2 linked regions of the Prosthecomicrobium sp. N25 genome follow. Each later gene encodes a partner of the first gene's protein in a complex. Links are inferred from orthologs where the notes say so. Each region holds a gene or a part of one and is shown in the gene's direction. Other genes may lie near its edges. The genes, in order: trxB and trxA.

Region 1 (5,919 bases):
GTCCCATCGCCCCGCCCTGGCCGGACCTGGTCGTCGCCTGCGGCCGACGCGCGATCGCCTATGCGCGGGTCGTGAAAGCCCGCGCCGGCGCCCGCACCTTCGTGCTCGTGCTGCGCGATCCGCGCACCGTCCGGCACGGCGCCGATCTCCTGTGGGTCGCCGCCCACGACCGGCGACGCGGGCCCGACGTGCTGGTCACCCCCACGGGCCCCCACCGCGTCTCCGCGGCCCGGCTCGCCGAGGCCCGGCGCTCCCCGCCGGCCTGGCTCGACCGCCTCCCCGTCCCGCGCGTCGCCGTGCTCCTCGGGGGCGGCCCCGGCCTCGAAGGCCTGGCGCCGCGCCTCGCCGCGCTCGCGCCTGAGGCCGGCTCCTTCCTCGTCACGCCGTCCCGGCGCAGTGACCCCGCCGTCCTCGAAGCGGTCCGCCGCGCCGTCGCCGGCCGTCCGAGCCTCGTGTGGGACGGCTCGGAGCCGAACCCCTATTTCGACTTCCTCGCCCACGCGGATGCGATCGTGGTTACTGGCGACAGCTTCAACATGGTCGGCGAGGCCCTGGCGACCGGCCGGCCCGTGCTGGTTCACCAGCCCACGGGATTGTCCAGGAAGCTCGAACGATTTCTGGCGGGACTCCGGGACGCCGGGCTGATACGACCATTTGAAGGACGACTCGAAGACTATACATATGCCCCCGTGGACTCGACCGTGACCGTGGCGCGCGAAGTGGCGCGCCGGATGGCGGAAGCGGATCGCGGGGGCGACGGCGTGTCGGAGTCTCGTCCCGTTCGATTGACCTCCGGCGCCGCAGACGTCACCCTGCCGCCGTCAGAGAAGCGTTAGGTTCTTCCCATGCCGTCCTCGAAGGTCCTGATCATCGGCTCCGGCCCGGCCGGCTACACGGCCGCCATCTACGCCGCTCGCGCCATGCTCGAGCCGATCCTGATCGCCGGCATCCAGCCCGGCGGGCAGCTCACCATCACGACCGATGTGGAGAACTACCCCGGCTTCGCCGATCCGATCCAGGGCCCCTGGCTGATGGAGCAGATGCGCGCCCAGGCCGAGCACGTCGGCACCCAGATCGTCTACGACCACATCGTCTCCGCCGACCTCTCCGGCCCACCCTTCCGGCTCGTGGGCGATTCCGGCGAGACCTACCAGGGCGACACCCTGGTGATCGCCACCGGTGCCCAGGCGCGCTGGCTGAACCTGCCCTCCGAGCAGGCCTTCCGCGGCTTCGGCGTCTCGGCCTGCGCCACCTGCGATGGCTTCTTCTACCGGGGCAAGGAGGTGCTGGTCGTCGGCGGGGGCAACACCGCGGTCGAGGAGGCGCTCTACCTCACCCACCACGCCTCGAAGGTCACGGTCGTCCACCGGCGCGACTCTTTCCGCGCGGAGCGCATCCTGCAGCAGCGGCTCTTCGAGAACCCGAAGATCCGGGTCGTCTGGGATTCGGAGATCGCCGAGGTCCTCGGCGGCGGCGAGCCGCTCGGGGTGACCGGCGCCCGGCTGCGCAACGTCAAGACGGGCGCGACCACCGACGTCGGGGTAGACGGGATCTTCATCGCCATCGGACATGCTCCGGCGGTCGATCTCTTCCGCGACCAGCTGCGGCTCAAGTCTTCGGGCTACATCTGGACGGCGCCCTATTCCACCGCGACCAGCGTGCCGGGCGTGTTCGCAGCGGGCGACGTGACCGACGACGTCTTCCGCCAGGCCGTGACGGCGGCCGGCATGGGCTGCATGGCGGCCCTGGAGGCGGAGAAGTACCTGGCGGGCGTCGCCGTTCACCGCGAGGCGGCCGAATAGGCCGGGCGACGCACGCAAGAGACGAGGGGGGCCGTTTTGGACTGGGACAAGCTACGCATCTTCCACGCGGCGGCCGAGGCGGGCAGCTTCACGCACGCGGGCGAGAAGCTCGACATGAGCCAGTCGGCGGTGAGCCGCCAGGTGAGCGCGCTCGAGCAGGATCTCAACGTCCCGCTGTTCCACCGGCACGCGCGGGGGCTGATTCTCACCGAACAGGGCGAACTCCTCTTCCGCACCGCTCGGGAGGTGCTGGTCAAACTGGACCAGGTCCGCTCGCGCCTCGTCGAAACCAAGGAGAAGCCGTCCGGCAGCCTGCGCGTGACCACCACGCTGGGCCTCGGCACTTCGTGGCTGACCGCGCGCATCCACGAATTCGTCGATCTCTATCCCGACGTGCAGCTCGAGCTGATCCTCGACGACGAGGAGCTGGACCTGGGCATGCGCGAGGCCGACGTGGCGCTCCGCATCCGGCAGCCCGTGCAGCCGGACCTCATTCAGCGCAAGCTCTTCACGGTCCATTTCCACCTTTACGCCTCCCAGGGCTACGTGAAGCGCTACGGCCACCTGGAGACCGTCGACGAACTGGACGAGCACCGGATCATCACCTTCGGCACCTCGGCGCCGACCTACCTGCGCGACATGAACTGGCTGGAGACGGTCGGGCGCGCGCCCGGCGGCCCGCGCAAGGCGGCCCTGCGCATCAACAGCGTCATCGCCATCAAGCGCGCGGTGGAGCGCGGAATCGGCATCGCGCTCCTGCCCGACTACCTGATCGAAGCGGGCTCGGAACTCGTCCAGCTCATTCCGGAAGCCGACGTGCCGTCCTTCGATTGCTACTTCGTGTATCCTGAGGAGATGCGCAACACGGCCCGGGTGAAGGTTTTCCGCGACTTCCTCATCTCGAAGGCGGAACGCTGGACTTATTGACGCCGGGGTCGCCTTGAAGCTCCCCCTCAAACATGATGAGAGCCGAGACGTATAAGAACTTCAGGGGATCGGCCAGAAATATTTCAGTTGTTCGGCATACCCGAGAAGAAGGCACGCCTCCCTCGTCTGTACACACAGTCTCCATGATGCATGTGACGGAGACAAAGGACGAGCGGCGCTGCATGTAGTATATTCGTATTCCGTGAATGTAAGCTATCGATCCAGTATCATATGAATTAGACGATACTGAATTCTTGGTTCCCCTGAACCGAAATGGCTTGCCCGTCCCGCAGGGGGCAGAAGAATGGACGCTAGGTCAACTTCCCAGTTGATTGTTTGTTAAGAACTTCGGTACAAGGTACGAACGTCACCAAGGGTCACCCACTCTCGGTTGACGGTTCTCCCCTCTGGATCAATCGCCTCTTGCGAGGCCACTGGACCGGATCGAGTGCTCCTCGATCCGGTCTTTTTTCCAAAGCGCCTGCGGCATTCGCGGCTGGCCGCCGCTCACATGAAGAGGTTTTCGCCCTTCATGTCCTTGTAGAGGCCTGCGACCCACTCGCCGTACCCGTTGTAGAGCAGCGTCGGCACGCGGTCGCCCGTGTGCAGCACCCGCTCATGGGACTGGCTCCAGCGCGGATGCGGAACCTCCGGGTTGACGTTGGCCCAGAAGCCGTACTCGCTCGACTGAAGCTGCTCCCACATACCCTTGGGCCGCTCGGCCGTGAACTCGAAGCGGACGATGGACTTGATCGACTTGAAGCCGTACTTCCACGGCACGGCCAACCGGATCGGCGCCCCGTGCTGCTTCGCGATCGGCTTGCCGTAGGCCCCGACGGCCAGGAACGCGAGGTCGTTCGCGGCCTCCGCCATGGTCAGCCCCTCGACGTAGGGCCAGGGGTACATAAACAGCCGACGCTGACCGAAGGCCATGTCCTTGTCCAGGAAGGTCTCCATCCGGAGATACTTGGCGCCGGAGGTCGGCTTGGCGAACTCGATCAGCTTGGCGATCGGGAAGCCCGTCCACGGGATGGTCATGGACCAGGCCTCGACGCAGCGATGCCGGTACAGCCGCTCCTCGATCGGCATCTTGGCGACCAGCTCCTCGAAGTCGAGCTTGATCGGCTTCTCCACGAGGCCGTCGATCGTGACCGTCCAGGGCTTCGTCTTCAGCTTCTGCGCCGCCGACGCGATGCCCTTCTCGGTCCCGTATTCGTAGAAGTTGTTGTAGTTGCCGTTGACGTCCTCGGGCGTCAGCGGCCGGTCGAGCTTGAAGGCCTCGTTGCGCTGCGCCGGGAAGCGCTTGGCGAAGGCATCCTCCTGCGCCAGCGCCGGGGCCGGCAGCAACCCGGAGGCGCCCGCGGCTCCCAGGAGGCCGAGCATCGCCCGCCGGTCCAGGAACAGCGCCTCCGGCGTGGCTTGCGATTCGGGTATCTCCCAACCCTTGCGGCGGATCACAGGCATGACTTCGCTCCCCGGACGGATGACCGGTGAGGAGAATTGGTCGCCGCCGCCCGCCCGGCAAGACACGACCGCGTCAACGTCCCGTGACTGATCACCCCGCGCGAGGCCGCGGGCGGAGCGGGGCTCCGCCCGCCGAGCCTCCCGGCGTCAGGCCGCGTGCGCGGCCTTCGCGCGTTCCAGGATCTTGGCCGCGAGATGACCTGTCAGTTCGGCCAGATGCTCGAAGCGGGCCCGGTAGCTGCCGACCCCGGCGGTCGCCGAGCGCAGCTCGACGATCAGGTTGTGCATCTCCGACTGCGGGATCAGCGCCTGCACCACGTCCCAGCCCGCCCAGCCCGGCCGGCCGTCGAAGCCGAGGAGCTGGCCGCGCCGGCCCGTGACGATCTGGTTGATCCGCGAGGTCGCGTCCGACGGGCAGGCGATCTCGACCCGCAGGATCGGCTCCAGCAGCACCGGCTGGCACTGCGGCAGGCCCTCGCGCATGCCGATCTGGGCGGCGGTCTTGAAGGCCTGGTCGGAACTGTCGACCGAATGGTAGGAGCCGTCGATCAGCCTGACCGACAGGTCGACGACCGGGAAGCCGTTCACCCCGTGCTTCAGGCAGTCGGCGACGCCCTCCTCGACCGCCGGAATGTAGTTGCGCGGCACCACCCCGCCCGTGATCGCCTCGGAGAAGACGAAGCCCGATCCGCGCGGCAGCGGCGCGATCTCCAGCACCACGTCGCCGAACTGGCCGTGGCCGCCCGACTGTTTCTTGTGCCGCCCGCGCACGGTCGTTTTGCCGCGGATCGTCTCCTTGTAGGGGATGGCCGGCTGCCGGGTCTCGAGCGTGACGCCGAACTTGGCCGTCAGCCGCTCGAAGGCGATCTTCAGGTGCATCTCGCCCTGCCCCTCGACCAGCGTCTCGCTGCTCACGGGGTCGTGGCTGACCCGGATCGACGGATCCTCCTCGGCGATGCGCTGCAGCGCCGTGGAGAGCTTCACCTCGTCCTTCCGGTCGTGCGGCGCCACCGCGAGCGCCATCACGGGCTCCGGCGGCTCGAGCGTCACCAGACGGGCGATTCCCGCCTTCGACGTGGTCAGCGTGTCGCCGGTATGCGCCACCTCGACCTTGGCGAGCCCCACCGTCTCGCCCGCGAGGGCCTCGCCGCGCTTGGCACTCTCCTTGCCGTTGAGCCGGTACAGGCCGGACACCCGGTCGCTCTCGCCACGCCCGTCGAACAGCACCGCGCCGTCTCCGATCTTGCCGGCCAGCACCCTGGCGACCGACATCTTGCCGCCGTGCTGGGTGTGGAAGGTCTTCACGACCTGGACGACGCCGTCGCCCCCGGCGTTGAGGCCGAGCCGGTCGGCCGTCTCGGCGACCGACGGGCAATCGTGCCGGATCGCCTTGAGGAGCCGGCTGACGCCGTTGCCGCGCTCGGCGCAGCCGATAAAGACCGGACAGATCAGCCCGTCCCGCATTTCGCGGCGCAGGTCGTCGAAGATCTCGTCGCGCGGCGGCTCGATGTCGGAAAGAAGCTCCTCCATCAGGTGGTCGTCGTAGTCCGCGATCCGCTCCAGCATCTGGTAGCGCGCCTCCACCTCGCGCGCCCGCTCGCCGTCCGGGATCGGAACGACCTCGCTCTCGGCATGCTCGCGATAGACATGGGCGCGCTCGAGCGCCAGGTCGATGTAGCCGATCGCGATGCCGTCCTTCCAGATCGGGATCTGGCGCAGCACCATC
Region 2 (15,236 bases), on another replicon or contig:
CGAAGGTGGCGGGCCTGCTCGTCAATCCGGTGACCGAGGCCTCCCCGACCTTACCGGCCTCGCCCGCGGAGGCCGTCCATCTCGCCCGCGCGCTCCTGGCGCTCCTCGACCAGGTCGAGACCGAGGCGGCCGACTGGAGCCGGCTCTCGTCGATCGTGCCGGAGGACCACGCGGGCTTCTGGGCGCTGACGCTGAGGTTCCTGGAGATCGTCTCCGAGACCTGGCCGGCGGTGCTGGCCGAGCGCGGCCTCGTCGATCCGGCGAAGCGGCGCAACCGCCTGATCCGCGAGGAGGCGCGCCGGCTCGCGGAGCATCCGCCGGCCGGACCGATGATCGTGGCCGGCTCGACCGGCTCGATCCCTGCGACCGCCGACCTCATTCGCGCCATCGCCCGCCTACCCCAGGGTGCGGTCGTGCTGCCCGGCCTCGACCGCGACCTCGACGCGGAGTCCTGGGCCGCCATCGGGGCGCCGGACGACCCCGAGCGTCGCCCGGTGCCCGGACACCCGCAATACGGCCTGAAGCTCCTGCTGGCGCGGCTCGGGATCGACCGCGACGGCGTGGACGACCTCGACCCCGAGCCGTCCGCCGCCCTGCGGCTCCGGGCGCGCGCCGTGTCCGAGGCCCTGAAGCCGGCCGGGACGACGGAGACCTGGAAGGACTTCGCCCGGGAGGTCCGTCCGACCGGGGGCCTCGGCGCGGCCTTCGAGGGCGTGTCGCTCGTGGAGGCGCGATCGGACAGTGAGGAGGCCCTGGCGATCGCGGTGGCGCTCCGGGAGGCGCTGGCCGATGAAGGCCGGACCGCGGCGCTGGTGACGCCCGACCGGGATCTCGCCCGCCGCGTCTCGGCGGAACTGGGACGCTGGGGCCTCGCGGTCGACGATTCGGCGGGCGTGCCGCTCCTGTCGACGCCGCCCACCGTACTGGCGCGGCTCGTCGCCGAGACGGCGACCGGCGGCTTCGCGCCCGTCACCCTGGTGGCCTTGCTGCAGCATCCGCTGGCCGCCTTCGGCCTTCCGCGGGCCGCGGCGCGCGGGGCGGCACGGGCGCTCGAGCTCGCCTGCCTGCGCGGCCCGCGTCCCCGCTCGGGCTCGGCCGGCCTGCGGGAGGCCTTCGACCAGGCGCGCCACGACGCGGGGGCACGCGTCCGCAGCCAGCCGGCCGCGCGCCTGAACCTGCAGCAGGCCGACTGGGCGGCGGCCGAGGACCTGCTCGACCGGCTCACGGACGCGCTCGGTGGCCTCGAGGCCCTCGCGCTCGCGCCCGGCCTCAATCCGCTCGCGGACTTCGCCGGCGCCCATGCCGAAGCCGTCCGGGCCGCGGCTGCGGACGAGGAGGGGTCGGACGCGCGGCTCTTCGAGGGCGAGGCCGGGGAGGCGCTCGCGTCCGCGCTCGCCGGGCTCGTCGCCGCGTGCCGGGACACCGAGAACCGGATGGAGATCGGCGGGCGCGACTATCCGCCCGTCTTCGAGGCCCTGATCGGTCCGCAGCCGGTCCGGCGGCGGGCGGGCGCGGATGCGCGGCTCGCCATCTGGGGGCCGCTCGAAGCGCGGCTGCAGTCGGTGGACCGTCTGATCCTCGCCGGGCTCGACGAGGGCACCTGGCCCGCCTCGGCGCGCAGCGACCCCTGGCTGTCCCGGCCCATGAAGGGCGACCTCGGCCTGGAGCCGCCGGAGCGCCGGATCGGCCTCGCCGCCCACGACTTCGCCCAGGGAATCGGGGCCCGGGAGGTAATTCTCGCCCGGGCCGTGCGGTCCGGCGGCGCGCCGACCGTGCCGTCGCGCTGGCTGCAGCGGCTGACCGCCGTCGTCGACCGAGCGACGCTTTCGGCCATGCGGGCGCGGGGCGAACGGCTGCTCGGCCTCGCGCGCGATCTCGACCGCCCGGCGGTCACGAGGCCGCGGCCGGTGGCGCGGCCCGCGCCGGTGCCGCCCCTCGAGGCCCGGCCGGACCGGCTGTCGGTCACCGAGATCGAGACCTGGATCCGCGACCCCTATGCCATCTATGCCCGCCGCATCCTGAAGCTGGAGCCGATCGAGGCGCTCGCGGCGGCGCCCGACGCGGGCGACCGGGGATCGATCGTGCACGCGATCCTGGAGCGCTTCGTGGAGGGCTGGCGGCCGGAGCCGGCGGAGACCGCGCTGGAGCGCTTCCTGAGCTTCGCCGAGGACGCGCTCGCGCCGCACTCCGCCTTTCCGGAGGTGGTCGCCCTGTGGCGGCCGCGGCTGGCGCGGATCGGGCGATGGTTCCATGCCTTCGAGCTCGGCCGGCACCCGGACGTGGCGGCCCGCATCCTGGAGTCGCGCCAGGCGATGGAGCTAGCCCTGCCTGGCGGCCCCTTCACGCTGACCGGCCGGGCGGACCGGATCGACGTGATGTCGGACGGCAGCGTGGCGGTCCTGGACTACAAGACCGGGACCCTGCCGAGCACCCGCCAGGTGAAGGTCCTGCTCGCGCCGCAGCTGCCGCTCGAGGCCGCGATGGTGAGGGCCGGCGCCTTCGGGGCGGATCTCGCCGGCCGGACGGTGTCGGACCTGCTTTACGTCAAGCTCTCGGGCTCGGGCGAGGGCGGCGAAGCGCGGCTGGCGGCCGGGAAGCCGGCCAGGGGCGAGGTGCCGCCGACGCCCGACGAGCTCGCCGAGGCGGCGCTCGCCAAGCTCATCGGCCTCGTCGCGCTCTACCGCAGGCCCGGCCAGGGCTATCCGTCGCGGCCGCGGATCCAGTTCTCGCGGCGGATCGACGGACCCTACGACCACCTCGCCCGCGTCAAGGAATGGGCGGCCGGCCAGGGAGGCGAGGAATGAGCGCGCGCATCGTCGCGGTGCCGGAGGATACCCGGCGGCGCCAGCGGATCGCGGGGGACCCGTCCGCGTCGGCCTGGGTCTCGGCCAATGCCGGATCGGGCAAGACCTGGGTGCTGAGCCGCCGGGTGATGCGGATCCTGCTCGCCGGGACGCCGGCCTCGCGCATCCTCTGCCTGACCTTCACCAAGGCCGCGGCGGCGACGATGTCGAACCGGGTGTTCCAGGAACTCGCCGCCTGGGCCACCGCACCCGACGAGGCGATCGGCCCGGCCATCGAGGCGGTCACCGGGGTCGTGCCGGACGAGGCGGAGCGGCGGCGGGCGCGGCGGCTCTTCGCCGAGGCGATCGAGACGCCGGGCGGGCTCAAGATCCAGACCATCCACGCCTTCTGCGAGCGCGTCCTGCAGCAGTTCCCGCTCGAGGCGGACCTCGCCGGCCAGTTCGAGATCCTCGACGAGGGCGGGGCGCTCGACCTCGTGCGCAGGGCGCGGGACGGCGTGCTGGTGCGCGCCGCGGAGGCGCCGCCGGGAAGCCCCCTGGCGGCCGCCTTCGCGCAGGCCATGGAAGCGGCCGGCGAGGACGGGTTCCTGTCGGCCCTCGACGAGGTGGTGGCCCGGCGCGACCTGATGCAGGAGGCGCTGCTGGCCGCCGAATCGACGGGCCGCAGGTTGGAGGACGCGGTCGCCGGGGCGCTCGGCGTGGCGCCGGGCGATAGCATCGTGGCCGTGGACGCCGCGGTCGCCCGCTCGCCGGAGCTCGCCGGCGGCGTCCTGGCGAGGCTCGTCACGGAACTGCGCCGGAGCGGACCGAAGTGCCAGGACCTCGCCGACAAGCTCGAGGCCGGCGCGGCGGCGCCCGACAGCGCGGACGGGCGGGCGGCCTGGCGCGACGCCTTCTTCCGCAAGGACGGCGAGCCGCGGCAGGCGAAGAGCCTCGCCGCCAAGGCGGTGCAGCAGGCGATCCCGGGCCTCGTGGAGATGTTCGAGCGGGAGATCGCGCGGCTCGAGGGGTTGGCGGACCGGACCGCCGGCCTCAGGGCCTTTGCGGCCTCGCGCGCGCTGATCGTGCTCGGCAACGCGGTCATCGCCGACTACGAGCGGGCCAAGCAGGCGCGCGGCGCGCTCGACTTCGACGATCTCGTCGGCCGGACCGCCAGGCTCCTGGCGCGCTCCGACGCGGCGGCCTGGGTCCAGTACAAGCTCGACCAGGGGATCGACCACATCCTGGTCGACGAGGCGCAGGACACGAGCCCGCGCCAGTGGCGGATCGTGCGCCAGCTCGCCGACGAGTTCTTCGCCGGCGAGGGCGCCCGGCCGCGCCGGCGCACCATCTTCGCGGTCGGCGACGAGAAGCAGTCGATCTACTCGTTCCAGGGCGCCTCGCCGCGGGAATTCGGCGAGAGCCGGAGCTTCTTCCTGGCACGGGCGCGGTCGGCCTCGGCCACGTTCGAGCCGGTGACGCTCGACCTGTCGTTCCGCTCCACCCCCGATGTGCTGGCGGCGGTGGACCGCGTCTTCGCGAGCCCCGCCCTGCGGGCCGGCGTGACCCAGGATGGCGGCTGGCAGGACCACGTGGCGGTGCGCCGCGACGACCCGGGGCTCGTCGAGATCTGGCCGGTGGTCGAGCCGGTCAGGGTCGAGGAGCCCGAGGACTGGTCCCTGCCCATGGACCTGATGCATGTGGAGGCGCCGCCGCTGCGGCTGGCCCGGCGCATCCGCGACGAGATCGCGGCCCTGACGGCGCCGGACTTTCGGCTGGAGGGCACGGGCCGGTGCGTCCGCCCGCGTGACATCCTGGTGCTCGTGCGCAAGCGCGGGGCCTTCGTGGAGGCCATGAACCGGGTGCTGAAGGAGGCCGGCATCCCGGTCGCGGGGGCCGATCGGCTGGTGCTCACCGAGCATATCGCGGTCGAGGACCTGATGGCGCTCGGGCGGGTGATGCTGCTGCCCCAGGACGACCTGTCGCTGGCCGCGGTGCTGAAGAGCCCTCTGTTCGGGTGGGACGATGAGCGGCTCTACCGGGTGGCGGCCGCGCGGCAGCGGCGGGAGGGGTTGCAGGAGGCTCTGTTCCGGCTCGCCGCGGAGGACACGGTCCTCGCCGAGACGGCCGAACGCCTGAAGGCCTGGCGGCGGCGGGCCGACCTCGTCCCGCCCTTCGAGTTCTTCGCCGGCATCCTGTCGGCCGACGGGGCGCGGCGGCGCTTCGTCGAGCGGCTCGGACCGGAGGCGGAGGACGTGATCGAGGAGTTCCTGGCCGCCGCGCTCGCCCACGACCGGGTGGAGGCGCCGAGCCTCGCCGGCTTCCTGCATGCGCTGGAGGCGGCGCCGCCGGAGATCAAGCGCGAGATGGACGAGGCGCGCGACGAGGTGCGCGTCATGACGGTCCATGGCGCCAAGGGGCTGGAGGCGCCGGTCGTCTTCCTGGTCGACGGCGGCTCCAAGCCGGTCAGTTCCGGGCACGAGCCCAAGATCCTGGCCCTGCCGATCCCGGGGGTGCCCGGGGCGGTGCCGGTCCCGGTCTGGTGTCCCTCGCGGCAGACGAAGTCGGGCCGGATCCTGGAGGCCCTGGACGGGTGGCGGCGGGAGGCCGAGGAGGAGTACCGGCGGCTCCTCTATGTCGCCATGACGCGGGCCGCGGACCGGCTCTACGTGACCGCCCATCAGGGCGGCCGGCCGCTCGACGAGGCCTGCTGGTACCGCTCGATCGAGCGGGCCCTGGCGGACGAGGCCGAGGCGGTCGCGGCGGAGGGCCAGGTCGTCGCGCGACGCTGGCGGAGCGGCACGCGACCGCCGGTCGCCGCGGAACCGGAGGCTGCGGCCGGCGAGGCTCCCGCCCTGCCGCTCGTGCCGCCGTGGCTCCACGAGCCGGCGACGCCGGAGCGGAGCCTCGGCCTGCTCCGGCCGTCCAGGGCGCTCGCGGAGATCGAGGCGAAGGACGGCCTGCCGGCCTTTCCGGCGACCAGCGCCTTCGAGGCGGCGCTCGCTCCCGAATCGACCGAGATGCGGCGCGGGCGGGTGGTCCACAAGCTCCTGGAGGTTCTGCCCGACATGGCGCCGGCGGAACGGCAGGCGGCGGCCGTCCGCTTCGTCCGGTACGTCATGCCCGAACTCGCCGAGGACGGCGCCGCCGGGGTGGCCGGGGAGGTCCTGGCGGTTCTGGAGGCGCCGGCCTTCGCGGCGGCGTTCCGGCCGGGGTCACGCGCCGAGGTGGCGATCGTCGGGACGGTCCAGGGACCCGACGGGCCGCTCGCCGTCTCCGGGCAGATCGACCGGCTGGCGGTCGACGACGGCGAGGTGCTGGTGGTCGACTTCAAGACCAACCGGCGGCCGCCGACCGATTCGGCCGGAATTCCGCGCGAGTATGTGGCTCAGATGGCCGTCTACGGCCGGCTGCTCGCCGATCTCTTCCCCGGCCGGCGGATCCGCGCCGCGATCCTGTGGACGGCCGGGCCGCGCCTCACCGAGATCCCGCCCGGCGAGCTCGCCGAAATGCTCGGCAAGCTCGCCGTTTCGTGACGATCCGTCCCGCCCGCGCGGCAGGGCTGTTGCCTTGACGGGTCGGACGGCCGTTCCTACCTTCGCGCCATTCCCCCGACAACACGGGCGCCCACGGCCCCGACCGGAAAGGCAATCCCATGGCGACCGAGAAGACCACCGATTCCTCCTTCGAGTCCGACGTGCTGAAGTCCGGCGAGCCGGTCTTGGTCGACTTCTGGGCGGAGTGGTGCGGCCCGTGCCGGACGATCGCCCCCGCGCTCGAGGAGATCTCGGGCGAGATGGCGGGCAGCCTGAAGGTCGCCAAGCTCAACATCGACGACAACCCGAACACGGCGGTCCGCTACGGGGTGCGCTCGATTCCGACCCTTATCCTGTTCCGGGACGGCAAGCCGGCCGCCAACCTGGTCGGCGCCTACCCGAAGGGCAAGATGGTCGAGTGGATCAAGAACAACATCGCGTGACGGTGCCGACAGCTCGGCAGGTGGACGCCCCGGCCCCTCGGCCGGGGCGTTTTCGTTCGCGCGACCCGGTCTCCGCCGCGCGCGGGGCGCGCGGCGCGCTTGATTTCGGGCGCGGGAACCGCCAAATCGAGGCCGACCCGTTCCACCTTCCCCAATGATCCGAGGACGCCATGACTGACGAGACCCGTTCCACCGCCGCGGCGCAGGCGGAGGCCGCCGCGGCTGCCCGCGCGGACGCGGTGGCCGGCGCGAGCGCGTCGGGCCAGGCCGAGGCGCAGGCCGGCGCGGATGCGGCCGGGCAGCTCGCCGCCGAGAATGCCGAACTCAAGGACAAGGTGCTGCGCACGCTCGCCGAGATGGAGAACCTGCGACGCCGGACCGAGAAGGAGGTCAAGGACGCGCGAGACTACGCGGTGACCAGCTTCGCGCGCGAGCTCCTGGGCGTGGCGGACAATCTCGCCCGCGCCCTGGCGGCGCTGCCGGCCGAGTTGCGCGAGGGCGCGGAAGGCGGGCTGAAGGCCCTCGTCGACGGCGTCGATATGACCGGCCGCGAGCTGACGCGCACCATGGAGAAGCACGGGGTGCGCAAGCTCGACCCGATGGGCAGCCGCTTCGACCCGCACCTGCACCAGGCCATGTTCGAGATCCCCAACGCCGAGGTGCCATCCGGCACGGTCGTGCAGGTCCTGCAGGAGGGCTATGTGATCGGCGACCGGGTGCTCCGCCCGGCGCTCGTCGGCGTATCCAAGGGCGGGCCCAAGGGCGCGGCTCCGGCCCCCGAGGCGGCCGAGCCCGGCGCGACGGTCGACAAGACGGCCTGACGGCCGACGGGCCGGAGGGCGGAGGGGGCGGGCGATCCGCCCCTTTTTCGTGTCTACTGCGTGCCCCGAAGCTCGGCCAGGCTCGCCGGGGGTGTGGTCGGGACGGCCGCGCGCTCGGCCCGCACGCGCCAGACCCGGAGCGGTCCGTCGCCGGGCAGCGGCTCCAGCCAGGGCGGGACGTCGCCCCGCATGAGCCGCGCGAGGAGGCCGTCGGGGTCGCGGCGCAGGATGACGCCGGTCTCGTCGTCGTCCGGGCAGGCGGCCAGGTAGTCGACCCGGCGGCGGGCCGCGATCGACTTCGCGGCCTCCAGCGTGCCGCCCAGGGCCGCGAAGGCGTCCAGGATGCCGGCGGCATTCCGATGATAGGCGGCCGCGACCGCGGCATGGTTCGTATGGACCAGGAGGGCCGCGCCGAGGTTCGTGGGCGCGAGCACCACGCCCTTCGGCAATCCCGCCAGGGTCGCGAAGCTCCGGCGATCGACGCAGAGCCGCTGCCCCTCGTTGGCGAGGGCGGACACCGGCGCCGGGGCCATATCGCCGCCGGCGAGGCGCTGCCGGAGGGCCGCGTAGACGTCCGGGGCGAGCGTGATCAGGTATTGGTTCGGCACGAGGTAGGCCGCGATCAGGATCCCGGTGGCGAGCGCCGGCCCGCGCGCCTCGCCGAAGCGGCGGGCGGCGAGCACGAGGAGCACCAGGGCCGGCACCGCGAAGGCGGCTGAGAAGATCGCCGCCCGCACCTGCCAGGCCGAAAGGGCGACCGAGACGGCGAGCACCGCCGCCACGAGCGCCCAGGCGAAGCGGTCCGGCGCGCCGGCCCGGCGCCAGGCGAGGAGCGTCACGGCGAGGGCCAGGAGCGGGACCGCGAAGTAGCGCAGGAGCTCGGCGGGCGCCTCGACGGCGAGCTGGCGGACGTTGCGGGCCTCGGCGACGAGGTCGAGCCAGATCGGCACGATGCGCGGGTCGACCTCCGCATAGGGGCCGGCGAGACAGGCCGGGGCGCTGGCGATGACGGCGGCGAGCGCCACGGCGCCGAGCGCGCCGAGCGCGGCCAGGCGCAGGGACAGGCGGCTCTGCGGGGCCATCAGGGTGAGGCCCGCCAGCCCGGCGCCGGCGATCAGGGCGGCGGCGACGTAGGGCAGAGAGGCGACGTCGCAGTCCGTCGCGAGCCAGGCCGAGGTCGGGGCGGCGGTCATGCGCTGAAGGGCCATGCCGGCCGCGAAGGCGAGGCCGAAGCCCCGGGCGCCTTCCGCGAAGCGCGCCGGCTCGAGGGCCCAGGCGAGCGCGATGACGGCGCCCGCCACCGCCACCACCGGCAGGGTCTCGAGCCCGACCGCCAGCATGACGGCCGCGATCGCGCCGGCGGCGGCGCCGAGCGCGGGCGTCCGGTCGAGCCGGCTCGCGGCGGCGAGGAGCGCGACCGACAGCGCGAGCTGGACGCCGTGATGGTCGATGTTGCCCGGCATCATCATGGCGAGCGCGGGCGCGGCGAAGATCCCGAAGGCGAGCGCGGTCAGCGTCGCCTCGGCCCCGAGCAGGCGGCGGCAGAGCGCGACGAGGGCGAGGAGGTAGGGCCCGAGCACCAGCACCGGCCAGAGCGCGAGCGCGAGCGTCTCGGCCCCGGCGCGGCCGGCCCAGGGCTCGGCGATCAGGATCATGCGCGAGATCGGCCAGTCGACGAGGCGGGACCAATGCATCTCGACGCCCGCGGGCGGATCGAGCCGGGGCTGCCGCAGGTCCGTCCAGGCGGCGCCCGCGAGATAGTCGCGCACCTCGACGAGGCGCATCAGGCTGTCGGTGTCGGCCGTGCCGCGCAGCGCGAGTTCGGGCAGGCGCAGGACCGCGAAGGCGAGGCCGATCGCCAGCCAGGCGAGGAGCGCGAGCCCGTAGTCGGCGCGCGCCCTGCCGACCGGACGGGCCGGACTCGACGTGATCGTGGCCATGGGGACCCTTCGCGAGGCAGGCGGAACGTGTTGGAGTTACTCGACATTAAGGCCGTGAAGATAGGGTAAACCGGAATGGCGCGGGCCGGCTCGGCGGGCGTGCCGAAGACGTGGAGGGGCCCGGGTGGTACCTGTCAGCAACAGTCCGGCCGCATCCCGGCCGATCGGCCCGACGTTGCGGCGGCTCGTGGCCTTCGGGGCGACCGGCGGGGCAGGGTTCGCGATCGATGCCGGCCTGCTCTGGCTGCTGACCGCGCGGGCGGGGCTCGACCCCTTCTCGGCGCGGGCGCTGTCGGCCCCGATCGCCGTCGCGGCCACATGGCTCCTCAACCGCAGCCTGACGTTCCGGGCCCCGTCGCGGGGGGCGGCGGCGCTGGCGCGCGAGGGCGCCCGCTACGGCATTGTCGCGGCGTCCGGCGCGGGGCTGAACTACCTCGTCTACGCGGCGGCGCTCCTGGCCGTGCCCGGGCTCGCGCCGGTGGCGGCGCTGGTGGCGGGCTCGCTGGCCGCCATGGCCTTCACGTATGCGGGCTATGCGCGCTTCGCGTTCCGGGCGGAGGACTGAGGCGGCGCGTCAGCGCCGCGCGATGGTCGACTCGGCGATGGAGCCGTCGCGGAACTGGAGGCGGACGGTCATGGAGCGGGTTGCGGGAGGGACCTTGAAGTAGGTCTTTTCGGGCGCGGGGACCGAAAAGGGGTCCTTCGGGTCGCAGGGGGGCAGTTCGATCGCCTTGTCGACGGGCTGGCTGTCGAGCCCGTAGGTGGCCTTGGCGATGGTGCAGCGGTAGCTGACGAGGTGGCTCGTATAGACGAGCAGGCCGTTGTAGTCGCGGAAGGCGATCCAGGAGCCCTTGGTCATCTCGAGCGCCTGCTTCTGCTGGCCGACCAGGGCCGCCATCGGATCGAAGGGGATCCGGAACGGCCCGGCCTCCTGGCCGCGCAGGTCGAGGTAGGTCACCTCGATGGCCTTCGGCTCCGCGCCCGGGACGATGGAGATGTTGGTGTTCGGCATCGGCCGGCCGGTGCGGGGATCCGTGCCGAAGCCGGGGCCGGCCTGCACGAAGGCGCCGCTCTCGCCGAGCCGGTACGCGAAGCCGACTGCCGGTTCGGGGAGCTGGACATAGACCGACCAGTCGTTGCCGCTACGGGTGAAGATGGCGCGCGGCTCGACCTGCTGGGTTTCCAGGAGCGCGTCGAGGGCGCGCTTGCGGCGCCGGGCGGAGTCGAGCCAGTCGGCCAGCATGGTGCGGTCGAGGAACCGGCGGGCGAGCGTGCCGCGTTCGTCGCCGTCGAGGAAGCGGGCGAGGCTGTCGCGCTCGCGGCGCTTCTCGGCGATGGTCTGGCTGCCGAGGCGCGCCTCGGACACCTCGTCGGCGAGCATGTACCAGCCCGGGCCGTAGTCCGGATGGGCCGCGACGAACATCTCGACCCGGCGGCGGCGCTCGGCATCGTCGTAGAGCGAGGCGGAGACGAGTTCGTAGGCGGGGCTGGCAGCGCGGCCGGCGAAATTCGCGAAGACTTCGCGGGCGCCGGCACGGCCGTCCTGCACGCGCACGAGGGCGGCGAGGCGCGACCAGGTGTCGACGGCGTCGAGGTCGAGGGCGGCGAGCTGCAGGTAGGCCCGGCGGGCCGCCAGCGCGTCGCCGCGGGACTCCGTCAGCCGGGCGTTATGGTAGATCTCGGCGGCGGTCTTCGGATCCGCGACCAGGCCTCCGGCCTGGGAGAGCGCCTGGAAGCTGCGGGTCATGTCGTCGATCGAGGTGGTCAGCCGGTCGGCGACCGAGGCGATCTTGTCGGCGCTGCGGGCGGCGCGCTCGGCGCTCGACCGGGCGGTCTCCTCGACCCGCCGCTGGCTCTCGGCGACGGCCGCGACCCGGGTCTCGACGCGATCGGTCGCGGCAGCGGCGTGGCGGACGATCTGACCGGTGGTCTCGGCGGAGGCCTTGAGGCCCTCGACGGAGCCGGCGGCGGCGCCGACGCCCTCCTCGATGCGGGCGACGCGCTCCGCCACGCCCTCGACCGTCTGCCTGACGGAGGCCACGTCGGCGGCGACGAGGCCGAGGCGGCGCTGCAGGTCGGCGACGGCAGGGACCACGCTGGCCACCACACCGTCCTCGGCCGCCTCGGCCCGCTGCATCTGCCAGAGGCCGCCCGAGACGACGGTCACGAAAAGGGCGAAGACCAGGGCCGGGGCGGCCCGGTCGGCCGCGAGGAGGCGCGCGAACAGGACGGTCGCGAGGACGAGGCAGGCCACGGCGCCGAGCAGGAACACATAGGCGGCGAAGGGCGCGACCGGCTGCAGGACATCGGCCACGAAGCCGGCCACGGCGGCGACGCCGGAGGCCCACTTGCCGTTCTTGGCGAGGGCGCTCCTGAGCACCGCGGCAGGGCCGCGCAGGATTTCACCGCTCGCGAATTCGATCATGATGTCCTTTGCCCCGAGCGCCGACTGCGGCAACGAGTTCCGAAGCTTCCGCTAATAAAGGAGGTCTGTTTCGCGGGTGTTTCGTGACGGCAGTGTCATGACAGCCCTGCGAATCGTGAGTTGTATCGTTTCGGGACCCCCGATGAAGGGCTCGCTGCGTCGCCTCCGAGGCGGTCTTGCCGGCATGGGCCGTGCGGTTGACGACCGCGAGGTTGGGGACGCCCCAATAGTCGAGGAGGTCCGGCCAGGGCTTGTCGCGGTGGTCGCGCCAGACCGCGAAGAGCGGGACGCGGTGGTCGACCTCGGCGCCGCGCAGGAGGCGGCCGCCGGTCTCGGCGCAGCGCCGGCGCTGGCGCAGCTTGAGGGCGTCGAGCGCCCCGACGGGCGCGGTCCAGAGCTTCCAGGCGGCGACGCAGCAGCTGTGCCAGCGGGCGACGCGGTTGAGGCGTCCGTCGCCCCAGAGGTCGCGATGCCAGCCGAGGCGGTAGACCGCGGCCCCGCAGACGCAGCACCGGCCAGGCTCGACCGCATGGGCGGGCTCGCGCCAGGGGGCGGGCGGGGCCCGGAAGGTGTCCGGCAGCCCCGCGAGGCCGATCCGCCAGGTCCAGCCTTCGGGGGCGCCGGTGCGAGCCGCCAGGGCGCGCGCCAGCGCGTCGGCGCGCAGGGGATGGTGGCGCCAGTAGGATTCGACGGCGAGCCGCGGGGTCGGCGGCACGAAGGGGCGGGACAGGGCGAAGGCGAGCACCCGCGCGGGGAAGACCGCCGGAAGGCTGCGCTCGAGGCGCGCTCGCGCCTTGGCGTTGCGCTCCATGCGCCAAACCGTTTCCGCCATCGGCGAGGCTCCCGAACCGCCCGGCCTCGGGTCCGGGCCGAGCCAGGGTGACGGAGGCAGGGTTAACGAACCGTTACCACTGTCAGAGGTAGGGTGAGGCGAGCCACACGGTCCGGTCGCGCAGCCGGAGCAGGAAGGGCCGCGCCGCGAGCCCCTCGCGGGTCATCTCTTCGGCCGTGGCGATCCGGTCGAGCACATGGCGGGCGATCCAGGCGGCGAGGGCCGGATCGTAGACCTCCAGGTCGATCTCGAAGTTCAGGCGCAGGCTGCGGGGGTCGAGGTTGGAGGAACCGACATAGGCCCAGGCGTCGTCGACGGCCATCAGCTTGGCATGGTCGAACCGGCCGGTGGACCGCCAGACCCGGCAGCCACCGGCGAGAATCTGGTCGAGCTGGGCCTGCATGGCGCTGTCGACGAGGCGGAGGTTGTTCTCGCCGGGCAGGACGATGTCGACCCGGACCCCGCGCCCGGCCGCGATCGCGAAGGCGGCGACCAGCCGCCGGTCGGGGAGGAAGTAGGGCGAGGCGACAAGGACCCGCTCGCGGGCCACGGAGAGCGCCCCGAGGATCATGCGATGGGTGCATTCGAGGTGCTGGTCCGGCCCGGAGGGGACGGCCCGGGCGAGCGCTGACCCGGGACGGTGGGCGGCCGTGCCGGCGAAGATCGCGTCGAGCGGCAGTTCCTCGCCGGTGGAGAAGAGCCAGTCCTGCGCGAAGACGGTGCCGAGGTCCTCGACGACCGGACCGGCGACGCGGAAATGGGCGTCTCGACCCGCCCCTTCCCCGGCGATCCGGGCGGAGAAGGACTGGCGGATGTTCATGCCGCCCATGAATGCCTCGCGGCCATCGACGATCATGATCTTGCGGTGGGTGCGCAGGTTGGCGTAGGCGAGCCTCAGGCCGAGCATGCCGTCCATGAACAGCGCATGCCGGATCCCGAGGTCGGCGAGGCGGCGCGTGATCGGGGGGCGCGAATAGCGGGACCCGATCGCGTCGACGAGGACGCGGACCGAGACCCCGCGGGCGACCGCCGCCCCGAGCGTCTCGGCGAAGAGCGCTCCGATGCGGTCGTCGTCGAAAATGTAGGTCTCCAGCAGGACCCAGGACGACGCCCCGTCGATGGCGGCGAGCATCGCGCCGTAGGCGTCGTCTCCGGTCGCGAGCGGCTCCACGGCGACGCCGGGGCGCAGCGGGAAGGCCGCAACCGTATCGCCGAGCCGGCGCAGGGGCGCCAGGCCCTCCGGCACGGTGCCGGCCGCCGCGGACGGGCGGCCGCCGGCGGCCGCTATCCGTTCCAGGCTCTCCTCGCGACCCTTGAGGCGGGTCTCCCGCCGGACGCGGTTCACGCCGAAGACGATGTAGACGACCGCGCCCAGGATGGGGGACAGCAGGATCACGCCCGTCCAGGCGGTGGCGGCGCGCACGTCCTGCTTGGTCATGATGGCGTGGACGGAGGTCGCGGCACCGAGGACGAGCGCCACAGCACCGGTGATGTGCGGCCAGTAGGCGGACATCACGTCGACGACCGCATCGTGGATCGCCATGGAAAGCCGCCCGCCTCCGTTTCCTGCGCCGCGCCCAGGAAGGCCGATCCGGACGGTCGCGGTCAAGCCGGGACAGGACCGTGTCATATCGGCGTCGCTCCATGCTACGCGAATCGGTTATGAGGAACTTCCGGCCATACACGGGTATTTGACTAGCCTTTCGGCGCTCGCCAGTCTGAAACGGGGCCGCGCAGGCGATCGGAACGGACTCGACGAGCCCGGGACCGGTCGTTCGAGCGCCCCTACGAGGACCACCCCATTCGAAACCGCCCCGCGGCCAACCGCCGAACGACTGCCCCGGGCCCGGGATCCGACGGCCAGGACACAGTGCCGCCCGCTTGGGCGGTCATGGTCCGGCGGACAGCAAGGCTAGAGACTTGAGGAGGCTTTTCATGACGTTCCACAACGCCCTCGGGAGGCCTGCGGCGACCGCGGCCGTCCTCTGCGGCCTCGCCCTCGCGACCGCGTCCGGCGCCGCGGCCCAGGCGGCCGCCGAGGCGAGCGAGAGCCCGTTCACGGCCCTGAAGGGCAACTGGCAGGGCAGCGGCACGATCACGCTGCAGAACGGCAACACGGAGCGGCTGCGCTGCCGGGCGACCTACCAGGTGGACCGCGACGGGTCGAGCCTGCAGCAGAACCTGGCCTGCACCAGCGACAACTACAATTTCGAGCTGCGCAGCGGCGTCGAGTATGACGGCGGCAACATCACCGGCACCTGGATGGAGGTGACGCGCAACCTCGAGGGCAAGATCACCGGCAAGATCCGCGACAAGGGCGAAATCCGCGCCGCGGTGCAGAGCCCGAACTTCTCGGCCTCGATCTCGATCGCCACGCGCGGGAACAAGCAGGCCGTGACCATCCGGTCGCCGGGGACGGAGCTGACGCAGGTCAACATCACGCTCGACCGGAAGGG

The links.
Region 2: the proteins of trxB (region 1) and trxA are in contact, whole or in part, in a crystal structure (PDB 1F6M), measured with the Escherichia coli proteins. The link is inferred for Prosthecomicrobium sp. N25 from one-to-one orthologs.

What each region holds. Positions count from the first base shown.
Region 1 is NZ_JBBCAT010000003.1:299,087-305,005, forward strand. The notes cover bases 1-2,823. They hold trxB (thioredoxin-disulfide reductase), read left to right. Parts: upstream 1-845; coding sequence 846-1,802; downstream 1,803-2,823. Other genes in these bases: WBG79_RS20535 (mitochondrial fission ELM1 family protein), read left to right, coding at 1-836; WBG79_RS20545 (LysR family transcriptional regulator), read left to right, coding at 1,839-2,729. Outside these bases: protein-methionine-sulfoxide reductase catalytic subunit MsrP, read right to left, coding at 3,237-4,193; WBG79_RS20555 (elongation factor G), read right to left, coding at 4,341-5,919.
Region 2 is NZ_JBBCAT010000001.1:641,835-657,070, reverse strand. The notes cover bases 5,406-8,100. They hold trxA (thioredoxin), read left to right. Parts: upstream 5,406-6,438; coding sequence 6,439-6,762; downstream 6,763-8,100. Other genes in these bases: WBG79_RS03025 (hypothetical protein), read right to left, coding at 7,637-8,100; grpE (nucleotide exchange factor GrpE), read left to right, coding at 6,933-7,583; addA (double-strand break repair helicase AddA), read left to right, coding at 5,406-6,319. In the rest of the region: double-strand break repair protein AddB, read left to right, coding at 1-2,804; more of addA, read left to right, coding at 2,801-5,405; more of WBG79_RS03025, read right to left, coding at 8,101-9,523; WBG79_RS03020 (GtrA family protein), read left to right, coding at 9,648-10,088; WBG79_RS03015 (methyl-accepting chemotaxis protein), read right to left, coding at 10,098-11,948; WBG79_RS03010 (hypothetical protein), read right to left, coding at 11,926-12,780; WBG79_RS03005 (phospholipase D-like domain-containing protein), read right to left, coding at 12,863-14,323; WBG79_RS03000 (hypothetical protein), read left to right, coding at 14,716-15,236. UniProt on the Escherichia coli protein: Participates in various redox reactions through the reversible oxidation of its active center dithiol to a disulfide and catalyzes dithiol-disulfide exchange reactions.